Limnospira fusiformis SAG 85.79: one gene and its partner. Each later gene encodes a partner of the first gene's protein in a complex. Links are inferred from orthologs where the notes say so. Each region holds a gene or a part of one and is shown on either strand. Other genes may lie near its edges. The genes, in order: uvrB and pcrA.

Region 1 (6,691 bases):
AGATCAGAGCGTCCCACTCAGAACCCGAAGGCATATTTTCAGCCGTATAAATTTGGGGCTGCTCATCACCTGGAACTTCATATCCAGCAACACGAGTATTGAAACTCGTTGTAGTGTAGCTTAATAATGGAAGGGGCACCATTAATCTCCTTATTCTCAAACGTCAGCATTGTTTATCAGTTGTCGCCAATGATCTATCCCAGGATGATTGGGATTTAGCACACTGGCATTAATATACCATGCTTACAGATTAGGGGATTGAGGCGATCGCAGTCTAACTTTTATGAAGCTCTGCAATAATATGTAACATTTTAGCAATCTTCCCCCAAACACTAATAGAGCCACTACCACCTACCGCCTAGCTTCAACCCTTTTTTTTTGGTAAACTTTTGTAAATATGCTCAAAGCCGCTGGCCCTATGAAAGGAACATTAACCCAAGGATCTGTTACATCTACCCTGATTAACCTCACTCTACCAATGATTTGGGGAGTGTTTGCCATTATTGCCTTTAGCCTAGCAGATACCTACTTCGTCGCTAAGTTGGGAACCCGACAACTAGCCGCGATGAGTTTTACCTTTCCAGTAGTCACCCTATTAGGAAGCGTATCTATGGGACTGGGGATAGGCGCTGCTTCTGTCATTGCTAGGGCTATTGGGGAGGGAGAACGCGATCGCGTCCGCCGCCTCACCACTAACTCTCTCAGTCTGTCTCTGCTTATGGTTAGTGTCTTAGTCGTCCTCGGTATCAGCACCATTAATCCCGTGTTTCAAGCCTTGGGAGCCAGTCCTGATATCTTGCCATTTATCCGCGAGTATATGACCATTTGGTATGGGGGTGTCATTTTTCTGGTGGTTCCTATGGTCGGGACTAGCGCCATTCGCGCGGCGGGTAATACCTTCGTTCCTAGTGTGATTATGACTGTCGCTGCTGTCGTTAATATTATCCTTGACCCGATATTTATCTTTGGCTTTGCTACTATACCAGCCATGGGACTGCGGGGAGCCGCGATCGCTACTGTTATCGGTCGTGCTACCACTTTAATCGCTTCCGTCTTATTCCTGCATTTCCGCGAAAAAATGCTCCTCTGGAAACTTCCCACCCCCAAAGACCTATTGTCCGACTGGCGACAAATTCTCCATGTTGGTATTCCCGCTACCGGAACCAATATGATTACCCCTATTTCTACCGCCGTCGTTACAGGTTTGGTCGCTACAGAGGGTGCCGAAGCCGTCGCTGGTTTTGGTATTGCTACCCGAGTCGAGGCTTTCGCTTTAATTGTGATTATGGCACTCTCTGCTAGTATTGGTCCTTTTGTTGGTCAAAATTGGGGCGCTCAACTTTATCATCGCGTACACACTGCTATCCGACAGTCTTTCCTGTTTTGTATATTTTGGGGAGTCCTATTAACTCTTATTTTGGCTGCTAGTTCTGAACAAATCGCTACCGCTTTTGATCAAAATCCCAATGTAGTCGCGATCGCTGCTAGTTACCTCACCCTCGTTCCCGTTAGTTATGGAACTATGGGTCTCATGTTCATCGCTAGTTCTACTTTTAATGCTTTGGGTAAGCCTTTACCATCTTTGATGATGACTATTACCCGGATGTTATTACTTTATGTTCCTTTGGCTTATTTGGGTAGTCTCTGGTGGGGAGTTAAAGGCATTTTTGTCGCCGCTTGTATTGCTAATTTACTTGTCGGTATTGGCGCTTATTTTTGGACTTGCAAAACTTGGCAATTGCGATCGGCTGATCCAGTTGTCCTAGAATAGCTTTTTTTTAAAAAAATGGCCCGGCCGCCCAAGTGAAAAGGGGTTGACAGGGCGGCGCTAGTCGGCTATGATAGGAGTATGTTACATAATGGGATGTAAGCAAAAATAATATTTTCGCAACTATTCCCATTATCCTATAGTATAGCACGGACTCCCCCAAAAAGATAGGGTTTTCTGAAAAAAAAAGCGCGGGGGCCGCCCAGAAAATTTTTTTTTTGGCCCAGCCGCTGAGTCCTAAAAATCAATTAACGACCAACTAATTTATCGCGTAAAATGCGAATGCGATCGCGAAATTGAGCCGCCTCCTCAAACTCCAACTGTTGCGCCGCCTGCTTCATGCGAACCTCCAACTGTTGAATTAAAGTTGGTATTTCTTCCAAGGGTAAATCATCCACCTGTGGACAAGGCAGATCAATTTGTTGATAATTTAAGCGTCTGGAGACATCCAAAAACGCCAAAATGGCATTACTGGAAGTTTTGTGAATAGATTTAGGGGTAATGCCATATTTTTGATTATACTCCAACTGAATTGTTCGCCGTCGGTTAGTTTCGGCGATCGCCGCCCTCATGCTGTCAGTCATATTATCAGCATACAAGATAGCCTGACCGCGAACGTGGCGCGCCGCCCTCCCAATAGTTTGAATAAGGGACCTTTCCGTCCGCAAAAAACCTTCCTTATCCGCATCAAAAATAGCCACCAGAGACACCTGTGGTAAATCCAAACCTTCCCGCAATAAATTCACCCCAATTAACACATCAAATTCGCCTTCTTGTAAAGACTGAAGAATCTCAATGCGCTGAATCGACTGTATTTCCGAATGTAGATATCTGACCCGAATACCCCTCTCTTGCAAATACTCAGTTAAATCCTCCGCCATACGCTTAGTTAAAGTCGTAACCAAAACCCGTTCATTCCTGGGGATTCTCTCTTGAATTTCAGCGATTAAATCATCAACCTGTCCTGTGGTTGGGCGGACAAATATTTCCGGGTCAACTACCCCCGTTGGTCGAATAACTTGTTCAACCACCTGACCTTGAGATTGTGCAATTTCCCAATCTCCTGGTGTCGCCGAGACCAAAATACACTGTTTAACTTTTTGCCAAAATTCCTCAGATTTCAAGGGTCGATTATCCGCCGCACTAGGAAGACGAAAACCATGTTCAATTAGCACCTTTTTTCTGGCTTGGTCGCCATTGTACATAGCCCGAATTTGAGGAACCGTCACATGAGACTCATCGACCACCAATAACCAATCATCCGGGAAATAGTCCACCAAACACTCAGGAGGAGAACCGGGAAGCCTTCCAGCGAGGTGACGAGAGTAGTTTTCCACACCATTACAATATCCGACTTCTCGCAGCATTTCCAAGTCATAGCGAGCGCGTTGATCTAGGCGTTGGGCTTCTAAAAGTTTACCAGCTTTTTCTAATTCGGCTAACTGTTGTTTAAGTTCAGCAGCAATAGCATCACAAGCAGCATCTAACCTATCTCCCGGTGTCACAAAGTGGCGGGCGGGGTATATATTTAATGTGTCTAAACTCTGTAAGACTTCTCCGGTTACGGGGTCAATATAACGAATTGCATCAATTTCATCCCCGAAAAATTCTACCCTAATTATACGGTCTTCATAGGCGGGTCCAATTTCTAAGACATCTCCGCGAACTCGGAAGCGTCCGCGAGTGATTTCCGTGTCATTGCGGGTATATTGAATAGAGGCTAGGTCTCGCAAAAGTTGGCGTTGGTCTAGGTCTTCTCCCACCCGTAGGGGAATGGCTGCGTTCAGGTATTCGGTGGGTATTCCTAACCCGTAAATACAGCTAATGGAAGCTACAACAATTACATCTCGCCTTTCAAATAAAGACCGAGTAGCTGAGTGTCTCAGCATATCAATTTCATCGTTAATTGAGGCGGTTTTTTCTATATAAGTATCGGAGACAGGAATATAGGCTTCCGGTTGATAATAGTCGTAATAGCTGATAAAGTATTCAACGGCATTGTTAGGGAAAAATTCCCGCAGTTCATTGCAGAGTTGGGCGGCGAGGGTTTTGTTGTGGGCGAGGACTAGGGTGGGGCGACCTAATTCGGCGATGGTGGCGGCAATGGTAAAGGTTTTTCCGGTTCCAGTTGCGCCTAAGAGGGTGGTTTTAGGATGACCGGATTTGATGCTTTGAATTAATTGGGCGATCGCTAATGGTTGATCTCCTGTAGGTTGAAAGGGTGCTTTTAACTCAAATTTGACCATAGTTCAATTTGATATGATTCCGATCATATCTGATAGTTGGTTGTTGTGGGAGTTAATGGCTGACCAGACTGGGAGGGATTAATGATTTAAACAGGACTCTATAGTTGCCACTACCGAATCCGCCAAACTTTTCAAATCATATCCCCCTTCTAATCCTAACACAATTTTTGTAGTTATTTGGCAGCAATAATCTGTAAATATCCCAAAATCTTGCGGTTGTAAGGAAATACTGGCTAAGGGGTCAGCTTGATTGGCATCATATCCAGCACTGATAATTAATAAATCTGGCTGAAAACTTTGTAAAAAAGGGATCACTTGATTTTCAAAAGCTGGCTGGTATAATGCCATGGTACTACCTGGAGACATGGGGATATTTAAAACATTATTATATTGACCTTTTTCTTGGGGGTAGCCAGTTCCGGGATAACAGGGGGACTGATGAAGGGAACAGTAAGCCATTTGGGGGTGATTTTCGACCAGGCTTTGGGTTCCGTTACCGTGGTGAACGTCCCAATCAAGAATAGCAACTCGATTGACTCCTGGCTGTTGAATGGCATAATGAGCAGCGATCGCCGCATTAGAAAACAAACAGAAACCCATCCCCCGACCCGCTTCGGCATGATGTCCGGGGGGACGGGCTAAAATAAAACTAGGTCTGGCGGTAGTCAAAGTGCGATCGACACCATCTAACCAAGCACTGATCGCCAATAGCGCCACCTGGTAACTCTCCTCAGAAATGGGAGTATCGCCGTCAAGATGGCCGCCGCCAGCACTGGCAATATTTTTAATCCTGTCAATATGGGAGTCGGTGTGAACAGCCTTGAGGACTTGCATAATCAGACTGTGGCGTTCTTTTAGCGGAGTGGGTGATAACCAAGTCAGTTGGTCACGCCAGGGGGTGGCCCGCAAACCTTGGACGATCGCTTTGAGGCGTTCGGGTCGTTCTGGATGAAATAAACCCGTTTTGTGTTCCAGAAATTCGTCAGAGTAGATAACAGTTAACATTGACCGTGCCGGGGCTAACAACAGGGGACAAAAAGGCAATAGGGCCGAGAGGGATTCCCATCGAAAATATGTGCAAAGTATGCTATAATTTTATAGCCTAGTCGCGCCTTTTCAAATAATAATCGAAAATCAATTTATTTGATCTGAATTATTTCACAAAAAAGCGACGGTTTTTGCAATATTAATGGAGTTTTAAATTCTATGAGCGCTTCCGAATCCCGAATTATCCCAACGGATTTGCGGAACGAGATGCAGCAATCCTATCTCGAATACGCCATGAGCGTCATTGTAGGTCGGGCGCTGCCAGATGCCAGGGATGGGTTTAAACCAGTCCATCGTCGCATCCTGTATGCCATGAATGAACTAGGCCTAATGCCCGATCGCCCCTTTCGGAAGTGCGCCCGGGTGGTAGGGGAGGTTCTGGGGAAATATCACCCCCACGGTGATACAGCCGTCTACGATGCCCTAGTGCGGATGGCCCAGGAATTTTCGATGCGATCGCCCCTAATTCAAGGTCACGGGAACTTTGGGTCTGTCGATAATGACCCCCCCGCCGCCATGCGATACACAGAATGTCGCCTGCACTACCTGACCTCCGAAGCCATGTTGCGGGATATCGACTCCGATACCGTAGATTTTGGCGATAACTTTGACGGTTCCCAACAAGAACCCCTAGTGCTTCCGGCCCGCATTCCTCAACTGTTGCTCAACGGTTCCTCCGGTATCGCCGTCGGAATGGCAACTAACATCCCCCCCCATAACCTCAATGAGTTAGTCGATGGCTTAGTCGCGCTAATTCATAACCCCGAAATTACTGATACTGAACTAATGCGCTATATTCCCGGTCCTGACTTCCCGACCGGGGCGAAAATTCTCGGAAGGTCTGGTATTCGGGAAGCCTACACCACCGGACGGGGTTCTATCACCATGCGGGGAGTTGCCCAAATTGAAACCATTGAACACCGAGGACGACCAGACCGGGAAGCTATTATCATCACTGAGTTACCCTACCAAACCAATAAAGCCGCTTTAATCGAAAAAATCGCCGAAATGGTGAATGAGAAGCGCCTGGAGGGGATATCAGATATCCGAGATGAAAGCGATCGTGAAGGGATGCGGATCGTCGTGGAACTCCGACGAGATGCCTATCCTAGGGTGGTTCTCAACAACCTTTATAAACAAACTCCCCTTCAGACCAACTTCGGCGCTAATATGTTAGCCCTAGTTAACGGAAAACCAGAATTGCTTACCCTCAAGCGATATCTCCATGTTTTCCTAGACTTCCGCATCGACACTATCCGGCGGCGTACTGAATATGAAAAACGCAAAGCTGAAGAACGTGATCACCTCCTGCAAGGACTATTAATTGCTCTCGATAATCTTGATGCAATTATTGCCCTAATTCGCCATGCTGCTGATAGCCCTACAGCTAAACAGGAGTTAATCGAAAGGTTCGGACTTTCTGAACCACAAGCTGATGCTATTTTACAAATGCAACTGCGACGTTTAACCGCCTTGGAAGCTCAGAAAATTGAACAAGAACATCAAGAACTTTTGGCGAAAATTGCTGACCTAAACGATATTTTAAATCGCCGAGAACGGATTTTAGAAATTGTTGAACAGGAAGCTCAAGAAATTAAACAACGTCACGGCACACCCCGACGGACCGAAA
Region 2 (6,744 bases), 590 kb from region 1 along the record:
AAGGGTTTGATGTCATTGACCAAATTCAACAAGGCGATCGCATTCAAGACGCGGAAGTTTTTGCTGGGATTTTACCAACTCGCACCTCTAATCTAATCACTGATGTACCACTTTTAAATGGTTTCATTAACACTCTTAACCGCGCCAGCTTACCCTTATCTTATGCCTTTCCAAGGGATTTGGATGCTGATAATGTCATCGAAATTACCCAGGAAATTAGCCAACAAAACCCTAAAGGAGTTTTCGCCGGGGGTGGTAATGATTTAGTGATTGGCTCAGAAATTGATGATGTAATTAATGGCAACCAGGGTAATGATACCATCTATGGCGGCGCTGGTAATGACCTGATTTGGGGTGGTCAAGGTGATGACCTCCTCTTTGGTAATGATGGTAATGATATCATCAACGGAAATCGGGGAAATGACACTATCTATGGCGGCGCTGGTGATGACTTTATTCGCGGTGGACAGGGTGATGATTACTTGTCTGGAGATGCTGGAAATGATATTCTCATTGGTGATTTGGGTGCTGATACCCTCGTCGGTGGTGAGGGTGCTGATACTTTTGTTTTAACCCATGCTGATGCTACCATTGATCAGGCTGATCTGATTCTCGATTTTAACCTCGCTGAAGGCGATCGCATTGCGGTAGTCGGCGATATTGACCCATCAGTATTAATCCTTAATTCAGTGGGTAATGATACTCATATCCTTCTCCCAGAGGGGGGTATTTTCGGAGTCGTTCAAAATGCACAACCTGATCTAGTTAGACAAGGACTATTTACCCTCTCACCCCAAGATTTAGCCCTGACTATTGGCTAATTTCTTACCCTAGGGAACTGTATTTTTATCTTATCAGTCTAGTTCCCTAGATTACTAAATACTATTACCTACCCTTCCTCACCAGTTAAAACTATGTCACCATTATCTTTAATTCCTCTGGCGATCGCTTGTATTTCTGTTTGGGTCAGCCTCAGTCACCACGGACACTGGTTTGATGAACTTCCCCGCCTTCTCGCCGCCGTCATCGCCACTATATCATCAATGTGGTTTTTTGTGATTATTCCCTGGCCGGTTAAACTTAGTCTAATTCTGTTAACCTTAATTGTCGGTAACTTTTTGCTCAAAAAACAACTAGGTCTTAGATAGCAATAAATACTCAATCAATATCGCATCTTTTCCCGTCCCGTCAAAAATTCGACAACAGCAATAGCGCCCTAACTCATTCCCCAGGGACATCCTCTCGTTGATTTAGACTATCTGGAGGTGAACTGAAACCATATCCAGTTGCATTGCTCCCATCGTCGCTATCTGAGGAAATATAAGGAACCTTTGTGGGCGCTACTACCGCGTTTTGACGAAACAGAGTTTAGAGTGAACAGCTTAGAATACCTCCTGGTTGACCGAGTGATTCCCTCGAATAAATCTAGTTTGGCTGGAGTTACATCGAAACTAACAAAGTTAAGTGCATAGCTCCCATCGAAAAAGTAGAGGAAATATCAGAACCCTATAGAGGGGCTGCTCTCAAACATGACAGACTCGAAATGAAACAGTGTTTTACCTCCTGATTTTCACTACATTGGCGATGAACAAGTTTGGATTCGTTCTAGTCCTCCTTTTAGATATAAAACCGACAGATTGAACATCGCTTTTGGTATCTGTCAAAGAAGCCTGTTTGACTTCAATTACTACTTTAGCACTATTAAATATAAGTGCAAGCATATTAAACCAAACTTAACAATTTAATGAGTGACACAATCTAAATATATTAAATTTCGTTAAAAATATTCTCTATTTTCCTGGGTATAGTATCCTGTGTCTTTTTGTCTGTAGGGGTTTGACAAGATTTTACTTAATAAAGTTGACCATTTTTGAGAAACCATTGTATTGACACGGAATCTGGTATAATGAGTTGTTTGTCTATAAATAAATGGCTAAATTTAGCGGGCAAATGTAAAGAGAATGTTACAATAGGGGGATTAATCCTAAGCCGAATCTAATGATGCACCCGCTGGACCAGGAAATCGAAGCAACTCGGAAGCAAATTTTAGCCCTAGAAAGGGAAAAAACCCAGATCCAGATTCACGCATAGGCAAATCACCCCAGAAATCACGCCAGAGAATAGCTCTCCAGAAGCGATCGCCATAGCCTACCGAAACCATGCGCGAGAAACCGCCCACCAGTCAGCAGAGGTCAAAGGTATAGAAGATGCGATCGCCGCCCTAAAAATCCACCTGCGCCATAAACAACAGCAATTAGAACAATTGAGACGCAGCCAGCCTACAGAAGAACAACTAGAAGAAAGCCGCCAGCAAGCGAAACTACACGCCGATCGCATAAACCAACTATCCAGGGAACTCCAAGCGGAAGCGAAAGCCCTGAAAGCGATCGCCGATGAAATCACCCCCCTCTACTGGCAGGTGTACCATAAGCCCTTTATTACCGGATTTAGCAATATTTCCGTCCCCCAGGTGCGTTCTGATGGGGATGTTTGGACAATTCTCAATAAACTTGTCTGAAGTCCCAAATCTATGGTAATGGTATACGATGAATACTACCCCCCTTTTGTTAAAGGTTAAGCGATCGCAGCCACTATGGAATCCGTAGACTTCCTAACTTCCCTCAACTCATCCCAACGCCAAGCCGTCGAACACTTCTGCGGTCCAATGTTAGTAGTTGCTGGCGCAGGTTCCGGTAAAACTCGCGCCCTCACCTATCGGGTAGCCAACCTGATCGACAATCATAAAGTCAACCCCGAAAATATCCTAGCCGTCACCTTCACCAACAAAGCCGCTAGAGAAATCAAAAACCGGATCGAGTCAATTTTTGCCCAACAGCAAGCCCAAAAACAATACCAGAAACCCCTATCAGCCTTAGAACCCGCTACCCAAACTCAACTGCGATCGCAAATTTACCGGAAACTCACCAAACATCTATGGATGGGAACCTTCCATAGCCTCTGTGCGCGGATTCTTCGCTACGATATCAACAAATACCAAGATGAAAAGGGCCGTCAGTGGAAACCTAACTTCTCAATTTTTGATGAGTCAGACGCACTAGCCCTAGTTAAGCAAATCGTCACCAAAACCCTCAACCTAGACGACAAAAAATTCGACCCCCGCAAAACTCGCTATAAAATCAGTAACGCCAAAAACCTGGGATTGTCTCCCCAACAATACCTACAGGAGAACCCCGACTATCAGGGGCGAGTAACTTCGGAAGTCTATAGTTTATATCAAGATGCCCTCGCAGCTAATAACGCCCTAGACTTTGACGACCTAATTCTCGTCCCCGTCGCCTTATTTCGCCAAAACGAACAAGTTTTAGCCTACTGGCATCAAAAATTTTGCCATATTCTAGTTGACGAATATCAAGACACTAACCGCACCCAGTATGACCTGATTCGCCTATTAACAACCAATGGAGAAGCACCGCCATCTTTTCACAATTGGCAGAATCGGTCTATTTTTGTGGTGGGGGATGTAGATCAGTCTATTTATTCCTTCCGAATGGCAGACTATCGGATTATGCTGGAATTTCAACAAGATTTTGGCGATGGTTTACCGGATGATGACAGCCGCACGTTAATTAAACTAGAAGAAAACTACCGATCGCGAGAAAACATCCTAGAAGTAGCCAACCATCTCATTCAAAATAACACCACCCGCATTGACAAAATTCTGCGCCCTACGCGATCGCCTGGTGTTCCGGTCTGCTGTCATAAAGCCGATGACGAAATGGCAGAGGCTAACTTTGTAGTTGATAATATCAGAACCATTATCAACCAAAACCCCGAAATCGGCTTCGGTAGTTTTGCCATTCTCTATCGCACCAACGCCCAATCTCGACCCTTTGAGGATGTATTACTGCGTGAAAATATACGTTATAACATTGTCGGCGGGCTAAAGTTCTACGATCGCCGAGAAATTAAAGATGCCATATCTTATCTTCGCGTTATTGCGAACCCCGCTGATAGCGTCAGTTTGCAAAGGGTGATTAATGTACCTCGGCGCGGTATTGGTCGCACTACCATAGACGGCTTAAATAATGCCGCCCAACAGTTAGGGGTTCCCCTCTGGGAAATTATTAGTGATCAAGACTCCGTTAATACTATTAGCGGACGCGCCGCCAAATCTGTTAATCGCTTCGCCCAAATGATTCAATCTTGGCGCGCGCGCCTAGAAACTACCACCGCCCTCGAAATTTTAGATGGCATTCTGGAAGACTCTGGCTATTCCCAAGACCTCAAACAACAAGGCACTGATGAAGCAGATAACCGCCTAGATAACTTGCGGGAACTCTGTAACGCCGTTTCCCAATTTCAGGAAGAACAGGAAGATACCAGTTTACAGGCTTTTTTAGCCAGTGCATCCCTATCCTCAGATTTAGATAATCTTCAGGAAGGAGAAGAAGCCGTTTCTCTGATGACCCTACACTCCGCTAAGGGGTTAGAATTTCCCATTGTCTTCCTAGTGGGTTTGGAAGAGGGACTATTTCCCAACTTCCGCAGTATTAACGACCCTCTCAGTTTAGAAGAAGAACGGCGACTTTGCTATGTAGGCATCACCCGCGCCCAGGAACAGTTATTTATTACCCACGCCAGGGAAAGGCGTTTGTGGGGGTATCGCGAACCTTGTGTTCCTTCCATGTTCCTAGGCGAATTACCACCAGACCTAGTGCAGGGATATAAACCTTTGACCCGTCGCCAAGCAGCCAAAACCACCACCAAGAATAAAAAAGCCAAGGGGACTACCAAGAAAAGTCCCCAAGAGTGGAATGTGGGCGATCGCGTTTTACACCGCAGTTTTGGTGTTGGTCAAATCACCCACATTTTCGGAGATAAGCAAGGTAAGCTATCTATAGCCGTTAAATTTCAGGGTTCTAGCCCCAAAATTCTTAATCCTAGTGTAGTACCTTTAGAGTCCCTAGATTAGGCCTAGAATATGCCCAGAATATTCCATATACTGCGGGTATACACATAACCCACCCCTAGCATCACCCCTACTTCCGTAGTCTCTCTGATGTAGCCTACATTAAAGCGACCCGTCAAGATGAAACTGTAGGAAATTGGTACGTCAACACCCGTCATAAACAGGGGACCGAAGCTAAAATCGCTATTGAATAGGTCCGCATAAATGATGCCAGCACCTATAAACGGAGAGGCAACTATACCCCCTGTATCTACCCGCATGGGGAAGCTATAGGTCAAAGCCGTGACACTAGCACCCTCACCAATAAGCACGCCGCCAGTGTGCAAAGATAGATTCTCAGAATATCCCGCTTTACTTAAAGTGCCGCCGCCTCCCTTACCCAAACCAGAAGCATTCCCGGTAACGCCAATATTACCCCCAACCGCAAAATAGCTGAAGTGGTTACTCAAGCGGCGGTTATTCCGGTCAGCCGCGCGGCGAGGATTATCCTGCCAGGATTGAGCTATGATATCATCCCCTAAGATATCATCCCCCAAGGCTATCTCTTCAGCAATGCGCCATTGTGGTTGTATGGCTACCACATTTAAATCAATTGCATCGGTAGAAGGGCTATTTTCGTTGATTTCTGACAGATACTGAGGAGTTTCTTGGCTATTAGTATTAACTAATTCCGCGATGGTTTCAACTTCTGGGTTAGTATTAACTACTTCCGCAATGGTTTCAACTTCTGGGTTAGTATTAACTAATTCCGCAATGGTTTCAACTTCTGGGTTAGTATTAACTAATTCCGCGATGGTTTCAGGAACTGCTAATTGAGATTCTAAGTCTTGGGCTAAACTCAATAAATTTTTGTTAACTGGTGTTTCCTCTGATTCCTGAAAGTCTTTAATAGTCCCCGCCGCCAAAACTTGACTACCGCTCAAGGCTACGATCGCAAAACAAGCAAGAGCAACCGACTGTTTAAAAATGGTCATACTGGCCCCTCACAACATTCAGCTAGGAATAACGGAATCATACACCATCTTGCCAGGAAGGGAGAACCAAAATATATTTTTCTTATTAATTCTGGACTCTCCCCTCTCGCAGATTAACAGTCAGCCCACCATAACTTTAGTCAAATCTATCATTAAAGGTGCGGATATGTTCTGCCAACTTTTGAGAAATTTCTGGGTTATAAATCCTGAGATAATTCCAGTAATTTCCAAACACAGATTTCACATAACCATAGGTTTCAGGATAGGGGATTTTATCGATAAAGTCATCAGGATCATTAAAGCCAAACCGCCTTACCCAATTAGCTACCGCACCCGGACCGGCATTATAACTCGCCACAGCCAACAGTGAATTATTGTTATATTCTCGGTGGGTAAAATCAAAGTAATAAGTTCCCAAATTTACATTATCTTCAACATCTTCTAAAGAGTAGTTAGTCAGTTGAATTTTCTGGGCTACTTCTGCCCCGGTTTCGGGCATTACCTGCATTAATCCAGTCGCGCCAACCACTGACTTAATTGAAGGCATAAACCGCGACTCCTGGCGAATTAGAGCGGTAACCAAGACTGGATTTAGTTGGCGTTTATTTGACCAACTCACAATAGTTTCTAGGAAAGGAAAAGGATATAAAGACTCCCAATAACCCGGTTTTTGCTTCAAAGCCAGATATTCCTGATGTTCTTCGGGGTCATTCCGACGGCTAAGGCTGGAAATCATCCACAGTCCATCTAAGTTGTCACCGACGGCAATTCGCATTAAACCATCAGTATATTGTTGGGCGACAGAAGGCTGCTGACGATAATTACTAAATTCGACCTGCC

What was found.
Region 2: the proteins of uvrB (region 1) and pcrA are in contact, whole or in part, in a crystal structure (PDB 7EGT), measured with the Thermus thermophilus proteins. The link is inferred for Limnospira fusiformis SAG 85.79 from one-to-one orthologs. Residues at the interface, in WP_096411307.1 of Thermus thermophilus: Glu23, Leu25, Arg26, Asp27, Gly28, Glu29, Arg30, Phe31, Arg55, Glu326, Asp327, Phe328, Glu379, Ser382, Gln383, His398, Gly400, Arg401; in WP_096412145.1 of Thermus thermophilus: His654, Arg656, Phe657, Gln666, Asp668, Glu669, Lys680, Arg681, Leu682, Ser683, Lys685, Tyr686, Ala687.

The regions. Positions count from the first base shown.
Region 1 is NZ_CP051185.1:1,666,311-1,673,001, reverse strand. Bases 1,516-4,490 are described here. They hold uvrB (excinuclease ABC subunit UvrB), read right to left. Parts: upstream 4,015-4,490; coding sequence 2,017-4,014; downstream 1,516-2,016. Other genes in these bases: HFV01_RS07930 (histone deacetylase family protein), read right to left, coding at 4,093-4,490; HFV01_RS07940 (MATE family efflux transporter), read left to right, coding at 1,516-1,771. In the rest of the region: HFV01_RS07945 (phycobilisome rod-core linker polypeptide), read right to left, coding at 1-142; more of HFV01_RS07940, read left to right, coding at 398-1,515; more of HFV01_RS07930, read right to left, coding at 4,491-5,019; gyrA (DNA topoisomerase (ATP-hydrolyzing) subunit A), read left to right, coding at 5,221-6,691. UniProt on the Escherichia coli protein: The UvrABC repair system catalyzes the recognition and processing of DNA lesions. A damage recognition complex composed of 2 UvrA and 2 UvrB subunits scans DNA for abnormalities.
Region 2 is NZ_CP051185.1:1,072,559-1,079,302, reverse strand. What follows is about bases 2,236-5,263. They hold pcrA (DNA helicase PcrA), read left to right. Parts: upstream 2,236-2,593; coding sequence 2,594-4,933; downstream 4,934-5,263. Other genes in these bases: HFV01_RS05180 (hypothetical protein), read right to left, coding at 4,936-5,263; HFV01_RS05190 (hypothetical protein), read left to right, coding at 2,264-2,518. In the rest of the region: HFV01_RS05205 (peptidylprolyl isomerase), read left to right, coding at 1-821; HFV01_RS05200 (hypothetical protein), read left to right, coding at 915-1,148; HFV01_RS05195 (hypothetical protein), read right to left, coding at 1,985-2,161; more of HFV01_RS05180, read right to left, coding at 5,264-5,904; HFV01_RS05175 (lytic transglycosylase domain-containing protein), read right to left, coding at 6,041-6,744. UniProt on the Escherichia coli protein: A helicase with DNA-dependent ATPase activity. Unwinds DNA duplexes with 3'-5' polarity. Translocates on single-stranded DNA with 3'-5' polarity. Initiates unwinding more efficiently from a nicked substrate than double-stranded DNA.